DNA from 2 places in the Amorphus suaedae genome. Region 1 is predicted to be linked to the other one. Evidence: riboswitches for the same ligand, from Rfam matches in the RefSeq annotation. Region 1 holds a riboswitch; the other holds the start of a gene.
The links. Region 1 has a riboswitch for thiamine pyrophosphate ahead of AB7M35_RS12530 (ABC transporter permease). Riboswitches for the same ligand answer to the same signal wherever they lie in the genome.
Positions count from the first base shown of each region.

Region 2: it holds a riboswitch for thiamine pyrophosphate, as region 1 does, so the genes downstream of both, AB7M35_RS08980 (hydroxyethylthiazole kinase) here and AB7M35_RS12530 (ABC transporter permease) in region 1, are expected to answer to the same signal.

Region 1 covers NZ_JBRJIT010000001.1:2,807,990-2,815,064, forward strand. The annotation lists gene AB7M35_RS12510 (class I SAM-dependent methyltransferase) at 1-32, shown strand, start outside; gene AB7M35_RS12515 (peroxiredoxin) at 180-815, opposite strand; gene AB7M35_RS12520 (peroxiredoxin-like family protein) at 1,193-1,726, shown strand; gene AB7M35_RS12525 (ABC transporter substrate-binding protein) at 1,834-2,775, opposite strand; gene AB7M35_RS12530 (ABC transporter permease) at 2,827-3,570, opposite strand; TPP riboswitch at 3,771-3,881, opposite strand; gene AB7M35_RS12535 (hypothetical protein) at 4,014-5,933, opposite strand; gene AB7M35_RS12540 (adenylosuccinate synthase) at 6,015-7,075, opposite strand, start outside.
Region 2 covers NZ_JBRJIT010000001.1:1,985,194-1,992,268, forward strand. The annotation lists gene AB7M35_RS08970 (helix-turn-helix domain-containing protein) at 1-545, opposite strand, end outside; gene rpsD (30S ribosomal protein S4) at 805-1,422, shown strand; TPP riboswitch at 1,545-1,645, shown strand; gene AB7M35_RS08980 (hydroxyethylthiazole kinase) at 1,741-2,490, shown strand; gene thiE (thiamine phosphate synthase) at 2,483-3,148, shown strand; gene thiD (bifunctional hydroxymethylpyrimidine kinase/phosphomethylpyrimidine kinase) at 3,145-3,963, shown strand; gene AB7M35_RS08995 (TRAP transporter substrate-binding protein) at 3,960-5,048, shown strand; gene AB7M35_RS09000 (hypothetical protein) at 5,072-5,383, opposite strand; gene AB7M35_RS09005 (SDR family oxidoreductase) at 5,458-6,390, opposite strand; gene queG (tRNA epoxyqueuosine(34) reductase QueG) at 6,531-7,075, opposite strand, start outside.

The DNA.
Region 1 (7,075 bases):
GGGAATCCCTGATCCTGCTCCGCAAGCGCTGACGCGCGCCGGGCGGACGCGGAGCTGGTTGCCGTTGGCACCTGGCGCGGATCATGGCCCGGAAACGGAAACGGCCGCCCCGGAGGGCGGCCGTCGGATGATCATCAGGTGGTTCCGCCCGGCGCAGGATGGCGCGCGGGCGACCCGCCTCAGTCCTTCGGCTGCGGCACCAGGCGCAGGTACGGCTTCACGGCCTTCCAGCCGCCCGGGTACTTCTTCTTCGCTTCCTCGTCGGACACCGCCGGGACGATGATGACGTCCTCGCCGCTCTTCCAGTTCACCGGGGTCGCGACCTGGTGCTTGGCGGTGAGCTGCAGGCTGTCGATCAGCCGGATGATCTCGTCGAAGTTGCGCCCCGTCGAGGCCGGATAGGCGAAGGTCGCCTTGATCTTCTTGTCCGGGCCGATGATGAACACCGAGCGGACGGTGAAGGTGTTGTCCGCGTTCGGATGGATCATGTCGTAGAGCGAGGCGACGACCCGGCTCGGATCGGCGATCAGCGGGAAGTTCAGGGCGGTGCCCTGGGTCTCCTCGATGTCCTTCGACCAGCGCTCGTGGTCGTCGAGCGGATCGACGGAGACGCCGAGCACCTTCACGTTGCGCTTGGCGAACTCGGACTTGAGCTTCGCGGTGTAGCCGAGCTCGGTGGTGCAGACCGGCGTGAAGTCGGCCGGGTGCGAGAACAGCACCGCCCAGGATCCGTCGATGTAGTCGTGAAACTTGATCGGGCCTTCGGTCGAATCGACCTCGAAATCTGGCGCCGTATCCCCGATGAGCAATGCCATGGCTGAAACCTCCTTCATTGCAGGTGTCGTCTATGTGGTCCTCGATCGCGCAAACGTCGAGGAATGAACGCGCCGGCCGTGCCGGGAAATTCGAAATGCCATTCCCCCGCCTCCCCAGACGGCGCAACTCTACCGGGAATCGGGGGAGGACGACACGGTCGCGGCTGTCGCAGCCGGCCCGGCGGAGCCTCCGCTGGCGGGCGAAGCACCGCAGCGAGGATACTTCCCGCTCCCGTTCGGGCCTCGCCCGTTCACGCCGGATTGACGGCGCCGCTCGGCGGGCGGCGCTCCCGATCCGGCGGAAACGTGGTACGGCACATATCGACTGGAAGACCCGGCGACATGCCGCAACCACGATCAGCAAAGGGAACCGCCCGATGTCCGAAATCACCCCCCTCATGCCGCGCCAGCCGGTGCCGGACCTGTCGCTCCCGCTTGCCGGTGGCGGCACCTGGTCGCTCGACGGCGGGATGGGAGAGACCTTCGCGCTGGTGGTCGTCTACCGCGGCCTCCACTGCCCGATCTGCAAGCGCTATCTCGGCCAGCTCCAGTCGCTGCTGCCGGAATTCGAGAAGCGCGGCGTCAGCGTGATCGCCATCTCCACCGACGACCAGGAGAAGGCGGAGAAGGCCAAGGCCGACTGGGGCCTAGCCGATCTCGCGATTGCCTACGGCCTCGACCTCGCCAGCGCCCGCAAGTGGGGCCTCTACATCTCCTCGGGCCGCAACCAGGAGCCGAAGCTGTTCGCCGAGCCGGGCCTGTTCCTCGTCAAGCCGGACGGAACGCTCTATTTCGGCTCGGTGCAGACCATGCCGTTCGCGCGCCCGCCGCTGGCCGACCTGCCGGGCGCGATCGACTTCGTCATCAAGAACGACTATCCGGCCCGCGGCGAGGTCGAGAAGGCGCTCTGAGCCATCCGCGCTCGCGCCGGTCGCCACGGCGACCGGCTCCGCGGGGCGGCCTGACCGGGAGGCAGCGCCGGTCCGGCGATTCCGGACCGGCGCCGTCTCCCACAGCTCTACTGCAGCTCGACCGCGAAGCTCTCCACCGGCGGGGTGGTCTTCACCAGCCCCTGGGCCTTCATGAAGGCGCCGAAGCGCGCGTAGCGGCCGGTGTCCAGCGCCGAAGGCCGCAGCGCGAAGCGGCGCAGCGTCTCGACGAAGGCCTGCCGGTTCAACTCGTCGTCCAGGTCCGGCTCCGCCTTCAGAAACACGTCGAGCGCCTCTTCCGGGTGATTGGTCTGCCAGGTGACGGCCTTCTCGACCGCCCGCATGAACGCGACCAGCGCCGGGTCCGACAGGCGGTCGTTCTTGGTCACGAAGATCAGCTCGTCGTAGGCCGGCACGCCGTGCTCCTCGGGGAAGAAGGCGCGGCCGGCGGCCCCTTCCAGCCTGAGCTGGGTCAGCTCGAAGTTGCGGTAGGCGCCGATCACCGCGTCGACCTGCTTCGACAGCAGCGCCGGCGACAGCGAGAAGTTGACGTTGACCAGCGTCACGTCGTCGAGGCTCATGCCGACCGACGACAGCATCGCCGCCAGCAGCGCGTCCTCGAAGCCCGCCACCGAGAAGCCGACGGTCTTGCCCTTGAGGTCCTCCAGCGTCTTGATCGGCCCGTCCTCCAGAACCACCAGCGTGTTCAGCGGCGTCGCCACCAGCGTGCCGATGCGGGTGAGCGGCAGGCCTTCCTCGACCTGCTGGTAGAGGTTCGGCTGGTAGGTGACGGCGATATCGCCCTGCCCGGCCGCCACCAGACGCGGCGGCGCGCTCGGATCGGACGGCGCGATCAGCTCCACGTCCAGCCCCTCCTCGGCGAAGAAGCCCTTCTCGCCGGCGATCACCAGCGGCGCGTGGTCCGGGTTCATGTACCAGTCGAGCAGCACGGTGAGCTTCGTGGTGTCGGCCGCCGCCGGAGCGGCGAATGCGAGAGTGGCGGCAAGGCAGGCAATGGCAAGGCGCAGCATCAAGTGGTCTCCCTTCCAGGGCTTGGTGAACGGTCGAACGGGCTCGGGTCGTCAGAGATTCTCCGGCGCCCAGGGCGCGAGCCGGCGGGCCGCCGCGTCGACGCCGAGGCGCAGCGCGACAGCCATGGCGGCGAGGCAGAACAGGGCGGCGAACAGGACGTCGGACTGGAGGCGGGCGTTGGCCTGCAGCATCACGAAGCCGAGGCCGGCGGACGAGCCCACCCATTCGCCCACCACCGCCCCGATCGGCGCCACCGCGGCGGCCACCTTCAGGCCGGACAGCAGGCTCGGCAGCGCCGCCGGCATCCGGAAATGGACGAGCGTCTGCAGGCGTCCGGCCCGGTTGAGCAGGGCCAGCTCGACGAGGCCGGAGTCGGTCCGGCTGAGGCCGTCATAGTAGGCGGAGGCGACCGGGAAATAGATGATCAGCGTCGCCATCACGATCTTCGAGGCCATGCCGTAGCCGAACCACAGCACCAGCAGCGGCGCGATGGCGAACACCGGCAGCGCCTGGGTGACGATCACCACCGGCAGGATCAGCCGCCGCGCCACCGGCATCAGGCTCATCGACAGCGCCGTGGCGACGCCCGCGAGCGAGCCGATGACGAAGCCGAGCAGGATCTCGCTCAGCGTCACCAGGGTGTTGGTCAGGAGGTAGCGGCCGCGCTCCACGAACGCCTCCGCAACCGTCAGCGGCGGCGGCAGGATGAAGGGGGGCAGCGCGAAGACGCGCACCACCGCCTCCCAGATCAGGAGGAGGCCGACGGCCACCAGGACGGCACGGAGGACGGACATCGCCGGATCGCGAAACGCGCTGGGCCTAGATCACGTCTCGACCGCATCCGGCACGGCCGGACCCGGTGCGCATGCGCGCAGACATGCCGAAAGTCCCGAGCGGGACGCGCGGGTTTGGCGGTCGGCTGATGGTCTTTGAGGAGTGCAACATGGGATCTACCGTCCAAAAGAGTCGGAATCGGGAGATCCGGGGATGACGAGCGGTCGGTCGTGTCCGTCCCTTCGCCGGTATGACCCGGATCAGGTTCAAAGGGTTCGGCACACCTGTCGTGCCATCTCAGCTCGCCGTACGAGCTCCCCTCGGAACGCGGTCATTGTTGCCCCAAGCGGCGCGGCGGTGCAAGAGCCCGGCCCGCCGAGCGTTCCCCGCGCCACGAAAAGCCGGCCCCGCAGAACGGGACCGGCTCTGTCTCTCCAAGCCCATGCAGGCGGGCGTCACCCGATCAGCTGCCGCCCCAGGCGGCAAGCGCCTCGTCGATCGCCTTGGTGCCATCCGCTCCCTTGTTGAGGGTCAGGATGGCGCGACCGCCGCTGGTGTAGAGGAGCGGGATGTCGATCCAGCTGCGCGTCTTCAACAGCTCGAGGTTTTGCTTCTGGTCGGCCTCGGTGGCCGACAGCGCGATCCAGAACAGGTTGTCCGACACCTTCGCCGAAGCCCCGAGCAGCGCGTTGCCCTGGGCCGCCTCGGTCTGCTTCATGATCAGGCCCGGCACGTTGGCGATGCTGCCGCCCGGGAAGTCGGAGGGAAGCTCGAACTGAACCTCGATCAGGTGGCTCGCCGGCAGCGCCGAATCACCGTTCTTGCGGAACAGCAGCGTGACGGTCATGTCCCGCGCCGGGATCTCCAGCGTGGCCCGGACCACCGGCTCGGGCGGCTGACCGCCGATCGCTTCCTGCGCGAAGTTCCAGCTGATCGTGCCGCGCTGGGCGTTGCCGCCCTCGGCGGCGCTGGCGCCTTCCTCGTACAGCACCACGTCGAAGTCGCCGCTGGTCGCCGTCGACTGCTGCGGCTGGACCGCCGGAGCCGGAGCCTCCGCCTGGGCCGGCGTGGTCTCGGCCGGCGCCGCGGGCGTCGTGCCGGGCAGCGGCGCTTCCTGGGCGGCATCGCCGTTGCGGGGCGTCACCACGCGCGTGGTCTTCACCGTCCGGGCGTCCGGAGCCACGATCGGGGCGGCGGCCTCGTCGGTCGGGGAGCCGATCCGGTCGGAGATCTTGCTGGATTCCGAATCCGGCTGGGTGGTGTCCGGTGTGCTGGACGATGTCTGCGTCGTGTCGCCCGAGGGCGACATCATCGCCATGATCGCGTCGCGCTGGCTGTAGACCAGGTAGCCGCCCACGACGAGCACCAGCAGGATCACGAGGGGCGCGATCAGCCAGCGCATGCTGCGCCGGCGGCCCGCCTCCGCCGCGACCGGCGGATAGGTGCCGTCCTCGTAGGGCTCCTCGTCGTACTCGCCCTCGTAGCCGTCGTCTTCGTAGGGCTCGTCGTCGTAGCCGTCGTCGTCCACGGCATCCGCGGCGCGCGGCGCCTCATCAGCCTCGTCGACGGCCGGGTCCGGTGCGGCACCACCACGGCGGCGCAGCCAGCCACGCCGATCGGCGGTCGGCGCGATCGCCGGCGTTTCCGCCTCGGCGGCGGCGGCCTCGATCTCTTCCTCGCTCAGGTCGTCCTGCGGCCCGGCCTCGGGCGGCGCCACGGGCGCGCGAGCGGTCGCGTCGCCACGGCCGAAGGGGCGACGGAACGCGCCGCGTGCCGGGGTTGTCTCCGGCGGGGTCGTCTCGGCCGGCGCCGCGTCGATCTCGTCCACGTCGGCGACATCGGGAATCGGCGGGGCCGGACGTCCGAGGCTCGGCTCGCGCCGCCGCTGGGCGTCGGCAGCCTCGCCGCCTTCCGGCGGCGGAACGCGGGTCGCCGCGGACGCGCCAGGACGCGGCGGAACGTTGGTCGGCGCCCTAGGCGTCGCCACCGGACGCTGGGCCGGGCGCTCTTCGGCACCGGCGCGGGGCGCGGTCGGGAAATTGGGGCGCTGCGGCGTTGCGCGCGGGGCTTCCGGCCGCGCATCGGCGGCCTGGGGGGCCGGCGGCGCGGGAGGGGCCGGGGGGGTCGGCCGGGGCGGCGCCGCGGGTGCCGCGGTCCTGGCCGCGGCCGGCGTGTTCGACGAGATCGGCGCACCGGGCGTCTGCGTGCGACCGGCGCGGGCGATTTCCGCCTCGAGCTTGCGGATGGCGTCTTCGAGCGCCAGCCGCTGCTGGGTCACCTCTTGAGCCGGCAACGGCGGGTCGAGGCTCTGCAGCTGCTTGAGCAGCGCCTTGCGCGCCTTGTCGTAGACGGCCCGCCGGTTGGGGCCGCTCTTGTCCGGCAATGCCGAAACCGCTCGTTTCAGGACCGTGTGGAAATCCGCCATCGCGCGAGAAGGGCCCTATTGCTGTGAGTTTGCGGAGACTTAGCCCCGAAACGGGTCTTCCACAAGGATTGTGTCGTCCCGTTCAGGACTGGTCGACAAAAGTGCGATCGGTGCGCCCACCAGTTCTTCGACGTGGCGAACGTACTTGACCGCCTGTGCCGGAAGGTCGGCCCATTTCCGCGCACCCGCGGTGGTCGCCTTCCAGCCTTCTATTGTTTCATACACTGGTTCGACACGCGATTGCGCCGCCTGTGAGGCAGGAAGATGGTCGATTTCCTTGCCATCGAGGCGATAGCGGACACAAATCTTCAACTCGTCAAGGCCGTCGAGCACGTCGAGCTTGGTCAACGCGAGGCCGGTGATGCCGCCCGTGGCCACCGCCTGGCGCACCAGAACCGCGTCGAACCAGCCGCAGCGCCGCTTGCGCCCGGTCACCGTGCCGAACTCGTGGCCGCGCTCGCCGAGGAAGGCGCCGACGTCGTTGTCCTGCTCGGTCGGGAACGGACCGGAGCCGACGCGGGTGGTGTAGGCCTTGGTGATGCCGAGCACGTAGCCCAGGCTGGACGGGCCGATGCCCGCGCCCGCGGCCGCCTGGCCGGCGACCGTGTTGGACGACGTCACGAACGGATAGGTGCCGTGGTCGATGTCCAGCAGCGTGCCCTGCGCGCCCTCGAACAGCACCCGCTTGCCGTCCTTGCGCGCCTCGTCGAGGCAGCGCCAGGTGGCGTCCACGTACGGCAGGATCTTCGGCGCCACGGAGGTCAGCTCGTCCAGCAGCGTCTGCGGATCGATCTGCTCCACGCCCAGGCCGGCGCGCAACGCATTGTGATGGGTGAGCAGGCGGTCGATCTTGTCCGGCAGGGTGTCCGGCTCGGCGAGATCGAGCACCCGGATCGCCCGGCGGCCAACCTTGTCCTCGTAGGCCGGGCCGATGCCGCGCCCGGTGGTGCCGATCTTGCCGGCGCCGCTGGCTTCTTCCCGGTGCTTGTCCAGTTCGCGGTGCAGCGACAGGATCAGCGCGGCGTTCTCCGCGACCTTGAGGCTGTCGGGACCGATCTCGACGCCCTGTCCGCGCAGCCGGTCGATCTCCTCCATCAGCG
Region 2 (7,075 bases), 820 kb from region 1:
AGCACGCCCCGCTCGGCAAGCACCAGCAGGATCTCCATGATGCGGTGTTCCACGACCCGCCGCGACGTGCCCGCCTGTCCGGCCAGCGCCTCGCCCGCATGGACGATCGCCGAGCCGAGGGCATCGTCGAGGGCGACGGCGGTACCCGGCTCCGCCCGCGCGTCCGCCAGGCTCGGCCACAGCCGGGCCGCCTCGATCACCAGGTCGCGCGGAAAAGTCACGCACAGCGCCCGGTAGACGCCGGTGCCCTCATCCGGCACGTTCACCACGTCCACGTGCGTGCCCGCCGCGAGCGCGATGGCATCTCCCGGGCGGTAGGTCCGGCGCTCGGCGCCCCACAGCACCTCCTTGGTCCCCTCGATCACCACAACCAGCGCCGCCGCCGGCATGACGAGTTCGCCCACCGCCTCGCGGGTGCGGGTGACGAAGGCGGTCATCGGCGTATGCTGGTCCGCCTCCAGGAGATGGCGCGTGTCGATCTCCGCGAAGGGACGGAGGGCGGTGAGCAGCGCACGGCGCGGATCGCCGGATCGGTTCTGGGTCATGGCTCGGTCCGTTGGTCGCACTGGCGGCTCATGCTGGCGCCCGGTTTTCACCGGCCGATTTGACTTGGGCGCCGCTATCGCCTATCTCACGGCCCTTCGCTGGCGGCAACGCTGGCGGATTTCACGCACCCGTGGGATGTGGCGTAGCTTCGCACCGTCCCTGTCAGCCCTGACCATCTGGGCAGAGGAGGGGGCGTGTCCATCGTTCCCAAAGAACATCCGTTCTCAAGAACATCGCAACACGAAGGACACGGTTTTTATGTCGAAGCGCCATTCGCAGAAGCACAAACTCGACCGCCGCATGGGCGAAAACATCTGGGGTCGCCCGAAGAGCCCGGTCAACAAGCGCGAGTACGGCCCCGGCCAGCACGGCCAGCGCCGCCGCAGCAAGCTTTCCGACTACGGCATTCAGCTTCGCGCCAAGCAGAAGCTGAAGGGCTACTACGGCAACATTTCCGAGAAGCAGTTCCGGAAGATCTACGACGAAGCCGTCCGGCTGAAGGGCGACACCTCCGAGCGGCTGATCGGCCTGCTGGAGAGCCGCCTCGACACCATCGTCTACCGCGCCAAGTTCGTGCCGACCGTGTTCGCCGCGCGTCAGTTCGTGAACCACGGCCACGTGATGGTGAACGGCCGTAAGGTCAACATCCCGAGCTATCGCTGCAAGGTCGGCGACGTCATCGAGGTGCGCCAGCGCTCCAAGGACATGATCCTGGTGCTCGAGTCCGTCAGCCTCGCCGAGCGCGACGTGCCGGACTACATCGACACCGACCACTCCAAGATGACCGCGGTCTACAACCGCGCTCCGGGCTTCGGCGACGTGCCGTACCCGGTGAAGATGGAACCGAACCTGGTCATCGAGTTCTACTCGCGCTGATCCGCCTTTCCGGTCATCGCGACACCGTTCAGGCCGCCCTTCGGGGCGGCCTTTTCGTTTGACCCGCACGGTCTGAAGCCGCACCCCTTGCGCAACGGGACGGTGCTGGCTACATCTTGCGAACTGTCTCAAAGGGGTGCCCGGACGGGCTGAGAGGCGATCCTGCCAACCCTGCGAACCTGATCCGGGTCATGCCGGCGGAGGGATTGAGATGACGGCCTTCAAAGCCGCCTTGGGCGGCCCCCTTTTCCACCAGATCAGCCTGCCGGGCCAACGGACCCGTCGATCGCGCGTCGACGGTCGGGACGCGCGCGCGTCATGACGGGCGCCTCCGGCAGGATCGATGCCGCCGCCGTCGGCGCGGTGATCGCCCGCGTCCGCGACTGGGCGCCGCTGGTCCACTGCATCACCAACACCGTTGCCCAGAACTTCACCGCCAACGTGCTCACCGCGCTCGGCGCCGTGCCGTCGATGACCATCCACGCCGACGAGGTGGCGGCGCTGGTGGAAAGCGCCGACGCGCTGCTGGTCAACCTCGGCACGCTCGATCCCGAACGCCGCGCCGGCATCGAGGTGGCGGTCGCCGCCGCCCGCGAACACGGCAAGGCCTGGGTGCTCGATCCGGTCAAGGTGAACCGGGTGGCCACACGCCGCGCCTTCGCGCTCGGCCTCATCGAGGCCCGGCCCGCCATCGTGCGCGGCAACACCGCCGAGATGGCCGCCCTCTTCCCGCACCTCGGCAGCGACGGCATGGTCGTCGCCGTCACCGGCGCCCGCGACAGCCTGTCCGACGGCGACCGCACCATCCTGGTCGACAACGGCCATCCGCTGCTGGCGCGGATGATCGCCACCGGCTGCGCGCTGTCCGCCCTGATCGCCACCTGCCGGGCGGTGGAAACGGATTCGCTGCTGGCAGCCACCGCCGCCACCGTCGCGTGGAGTGTGGCCGCCGAGCGCGCCGCGGAAGGCAATCCCGGTCCCGGCACCTTCGCCGTCCGCCTGATCGACGAGATTGGCGAGATCGACCCCGACATCATCGAACGATACGCAAGGATCAGCCGTGGTTGACGTCCGCGTCTACGTGATTCTCGACCCCGAACACGCCGAAGGCCGGCCGCTCGCCGAGCTTGCGCGCCTGGCCGTCGACGGCGGGGCGACGCTGCTCCAGTACCGCGACAAGACCGCCGAGACCGGCGAACTCGTCGCCACAGCCCGCGCCATCCTGTCGGCGATCGAAGGCAGCGGCGTGCCGCTCCTCATCAACGACCGCATCGACGTGGCGCTCGCCGCCGGCGCCGACGGCGTCCACATCGGCCAGACCGACATGGCCCCCGACGACGCCCGCCGCCTCCTCGGCCCGGATCCGGTCGTCGGCCTCACCGTGCGGTCCATGGCGGAGGCCGAGGCCGTTCCCGTCAAGCTCGTCGACTACGTCGGCATCGGCGGCGTGTTCGCCACCTCCAGCAAGCAGAACCGTAACGCCCCCATCGGCCTCGACGGCCTGGCGGAGATCTGCGCCTTCCTCGACGCCCGCGCGCCCGACCTCGGCCGCGTCGCCATCGCCGGCATCACCGCCGACACGGCGGCCTCGGTGATCGCCGCCGGCGCCGAGGGCGTCGCCGTGATCTCCGCCGTCTCGAAGGCCGCGGATCCGGCCGCCGCCGCCGGGGACCTCCGCCATATCGTCGACACCGCCCTCACCTCAGGGAAGACCGCCACTTCATGAGCACTCCGATTGCGCTGACCATCGCCGGCACCGATCCCACAGGCGGCGCCGGCATCCAGGCCGACCTCAAGACCTTTGCCGCCCTCGGCGTGTTCGGCGCCTCGGCGATGACCGCGCTCGTCGCCCAGAACACCCAGGGCGTGCGCGCCATCCACGACGTGCCGCCCGCCTTCATCCGCCAGCAGATCGATGCCGTGTTCGACGATCTCACCGTCCACGCCACCAAGATCGGCATGCTGTCGAAGCCGGTGGTGATCCGCACCGTGGCCGATGCCCTCGATGCCCATGGCGCCCGCAACGTCGTGCTCGACCCGGTGATGATCGCCGCCTCCGGCGACCCGCTCCTGGACGATGCCGCGGTGGCGGAGGTGCGCGACGTGCTGCTGCCGCGCGCCCTGGTCATCACCCCGAACCTCCCCGAGGCGGCGCGGCTGCTGGAGGGCGAAGCCGCCACCACCCGCGACGAGATGGCCGCCCAGGCCCAGCGCCTGCTGGCGTTCGGGCCCGAGGCCGTGCTGCTGAAGGGCGGCCACGGGACGGGCAAGGAGTCGGCCGACATCCTGGTCACCCGCGATGCCGCGCCGCGGTGGTTCGTCGCCCCGCGCATCGACACCAGGAACACCCACGGCACCGGCTGCACGCTGTCGTCGGCCATCGCCGCGGGTCTCGCGAAGGGGATGCCGCTTGCCGACGCCGTCGAGGCCGCCAAGGTCTACCTCACGGCGGCGCTGGCTGCGGCCGACACGCTGACGATCGGCAAGGGGCACGGCCCCGTGCACCATTTCCACGCATTCTGGCAGGGAGGATCGACATGACGGATCCGACACCAAAGCTCAGCCGCCGCGCCTTGATCAGGGGCGCCGTCGCCGCCGGCGGCACCGCGGCACTCGCCCGGCCGGCCATCGCCGGCGACACGCAGCGCCTGCGCATGGTCACCTCGTGGCCGAAGAACCTGCCAGGGCCGGGCGTGTCCGCCGAGCGGGTCGCCGAAGCCATCGGCCGGCTCTCGGGCGGGCGTCTGACGGTGGAGATCTTCGCCGCGGGCGAGCTCGTGCCGGCGCTGGAGACCTTCGACGCCGTCCAGAACGGCACCGCCGACATGGCCCACACGGCCGCGATCTACTGGTCCGGCAAGATGCCGTCGGCGCCGCTGTTCACCACCGCACCGTTCGGGCTGACGCCGCGCGAGCACATGACCTGGATCGACGCCGCTGGCGGCCAGGCGCTGTGGGACGAACTCTATGCCGACTTCGGCGTCAAGCCGTTCATGGCCGGCAACACCGAGTTCAACATGGCCGGCTGGTTCAACCGGCCGATGGAGTCCAAAGAGGATCTGGTGGGGCTGAAGGTCCGCATTGTCGGCCTCGGCGCGGAAATCCTGCGCCAGCTCGGCGCAACGCCGGTGTCGATGCCCACGTCGGAGGTGTTCGGAGCGCTGCAGTCCGGGCTCGTCGACGGCGCCGAGCTGCTCGGCCCCTACAGCGACAGTTCGCTGGGGATGCAGAAGGTCGCGAAGTACTACTACGGCCCGGGCTTCAACAAGCCGAACGGCACCGGGGAAGTGATCGTCCGCAAGGCGGTATACGACGCGCTGCCGACCGACCTCCAGGCCGTCGTGGCGGCCGCCTGCGCCGAGGAGCACGCCCGCGCGCTGTCCGAGGCCGGCTGGCGCAACGCGGAGAGCCTGAAGGCCCTCAGGGCCGGCGGCACCGACGTCCGCCTCGTGCCGGCGGATATCCTGGCGGCGGCCGAGCCGATCGCCGCGGCGATCTACGATTCCATCGCGGCCAAGGATCCCATGTCGGAACGGATCGTGCAGTCCTATCGCGACACCCGCGCGACCATGGGCGGCTGGGGCACCTACTCGATCGAATCTTACCTGCGCGCCCGCATGGGCTGACCTCCAGGCGGCATCCCGACCGGTCAGCGGTTGTTCAGGTCCCGCTGGTAGGTCGGCTGCATCTGGTTCTGCTGCATGTTCTGGATCGTCTGGCGCTGCTCCAGGCCCTGGATGTTGGCCCGGTTGTTGATCTGGTTCTGGGTGTTGCGCAGGCTCTGGTTCAGCTGGTTGGTCGATCCCTGCAGGTTCTGCCGGGAGTTTTCCTGCTGGTTCTGCAGCCGCTGCTGGGTGCTCTGCGCCTCGGCCGGCGCGCTCACGCCGGTCATCGTGGCCGCCAGCAGCGCGGCGGCGGCCATGCCAGCGACCAGGCGCCTGCGTCTCGTGTTGCCCGTCATCGCGCGGTCCCTCGTCTCTTCTTGAGAGCATGTCTCTTCTTGGGAGAATGTCTCATCCCCGGGAGAGGGACGGCTCAGCCGCGCCACCGGCCAGACTCCCACAGCTCCCGCAACCCTTCCTGATAGGTAGGGTATTGGAGCTGGACGCCAAGCTCGTCATGAAGCCGCAGGTTCGAGACGGTCTTCACGTCTCCGTAGAAGGTGCGCGCCATCGGCGACAGGTTCGCTTCCTCGAAGGGGACTTCCGGAGGCGGCTCGACGCCCATCAGCCGGGCGGCGAACTCCACCACCTCCTGCGGCGGGCACGGCTTGTCGTCGACGACGTTGTAGATGCGCGACGCCGGCCGCTCCATCACCCGCTCGATGGTCAGCGCGATGTCGTCGACGTGGATGCGGTTGAAGATCTGGCCCGGCTTGATGATGCGCTTGGCCGTGCCTTCGGCGAGCTGCTTCAGCTGGTTGCGGCGGGGGCCGTAGATGCCGGCGAGCCGCAGCAGCGACACCGGCACGTGGGTGCGGTTGCCGAACGCCGACCAGGCGGTCTCGGCGGCCAGCCGCCACACCGCACGGTCGGTGGTCGGCAGGCAGGCGGTGCGCTCGTCTACCTTGCCGCCCTCATGGTTGCCGTAGACGCCGATGGTCGACAGGTAGCCCACCCACTTGAGGTTTTCGGCCTTCTCCAGGTCGCGTTCGTGGTGCCAGAGGAAGGCGTCGCCCTGCTCGTTCGGCGCGGCCGACACGACCACGTGCGTGGCATGGCGGATCGCGTCGGCGAGCGCCGGCGATGCCTTCGTGCCGTCGAACAGGATCGTGCGGATGCCGCGCCGGTGCAGCGAGTCTGCCTTTTCCGGGTCGCGCGTCGTGCCGGTGACGTCGATCCGTCGCGTGTCTAGGCGCTCGACAAGGGCGCTGGCGCTGTAGCCGAACCCCAGACAGACCAGTCGGATCGTGGACCCCTCGCCGGTGGCGTGGGGATCGGAGCTGGGCTCGTTGGTGGTGGTCAGCACGCACGGCCTCCCATTGTGTTCAGTGGATCGGACTGGTGGCCCAGGGAGGCGCGGCGAAAGCGGAACCCCGCTCACCACCCCTGTGATGCCCCTGGGGTCTGGTATCGATGGTCACCGGTCCGGATCGCTCCGGACCGGGGTCATGGCGATCGGGGCGCATGCGTTGCGCCGATCCCGGTCGCCGTATCGTATGGCAGAAGTTCGCCGAGCGCCCAACCCGCCGCCTCCCGGACCACGGGATCGGGGTCGGAGATCAGCGGCTCGACCGCGTCCGCAAGCTCCGGCCGGCCCGAATTGCCGATCGCTACCAGCACGTTGCGCACGAACCGGTTGCGGCCGATGCGCTTGATGGGCGATCCGGAGAACCGCGCGCGAAACGCCGCATCGTCGAGGCCCGCGAGCTCGCGCAGCGGCGGATCGACCAGATCGTCGCGCGCCGCGAGCTTGGCTTCCTGCGTCGCAGTCGCGAACTTGTTCCACGGGCAGACGGCGAGGCAGTCGTCGCAGCCGTAGATCCGGTTGCCCATCGCCTTGCGGAACTCATGCGGGATCGGGCCGTGGTGCTCGATGGTGAGATAGGAGATGCAGCGCCCGGCATCGAGCTGGTAGGGCGCGGGAAAGGCGTCCGTCGGGCACACGTCGAGGCAACGCCGGCACGACCCGCAGTGGTCCGTCTCGGCGGCGT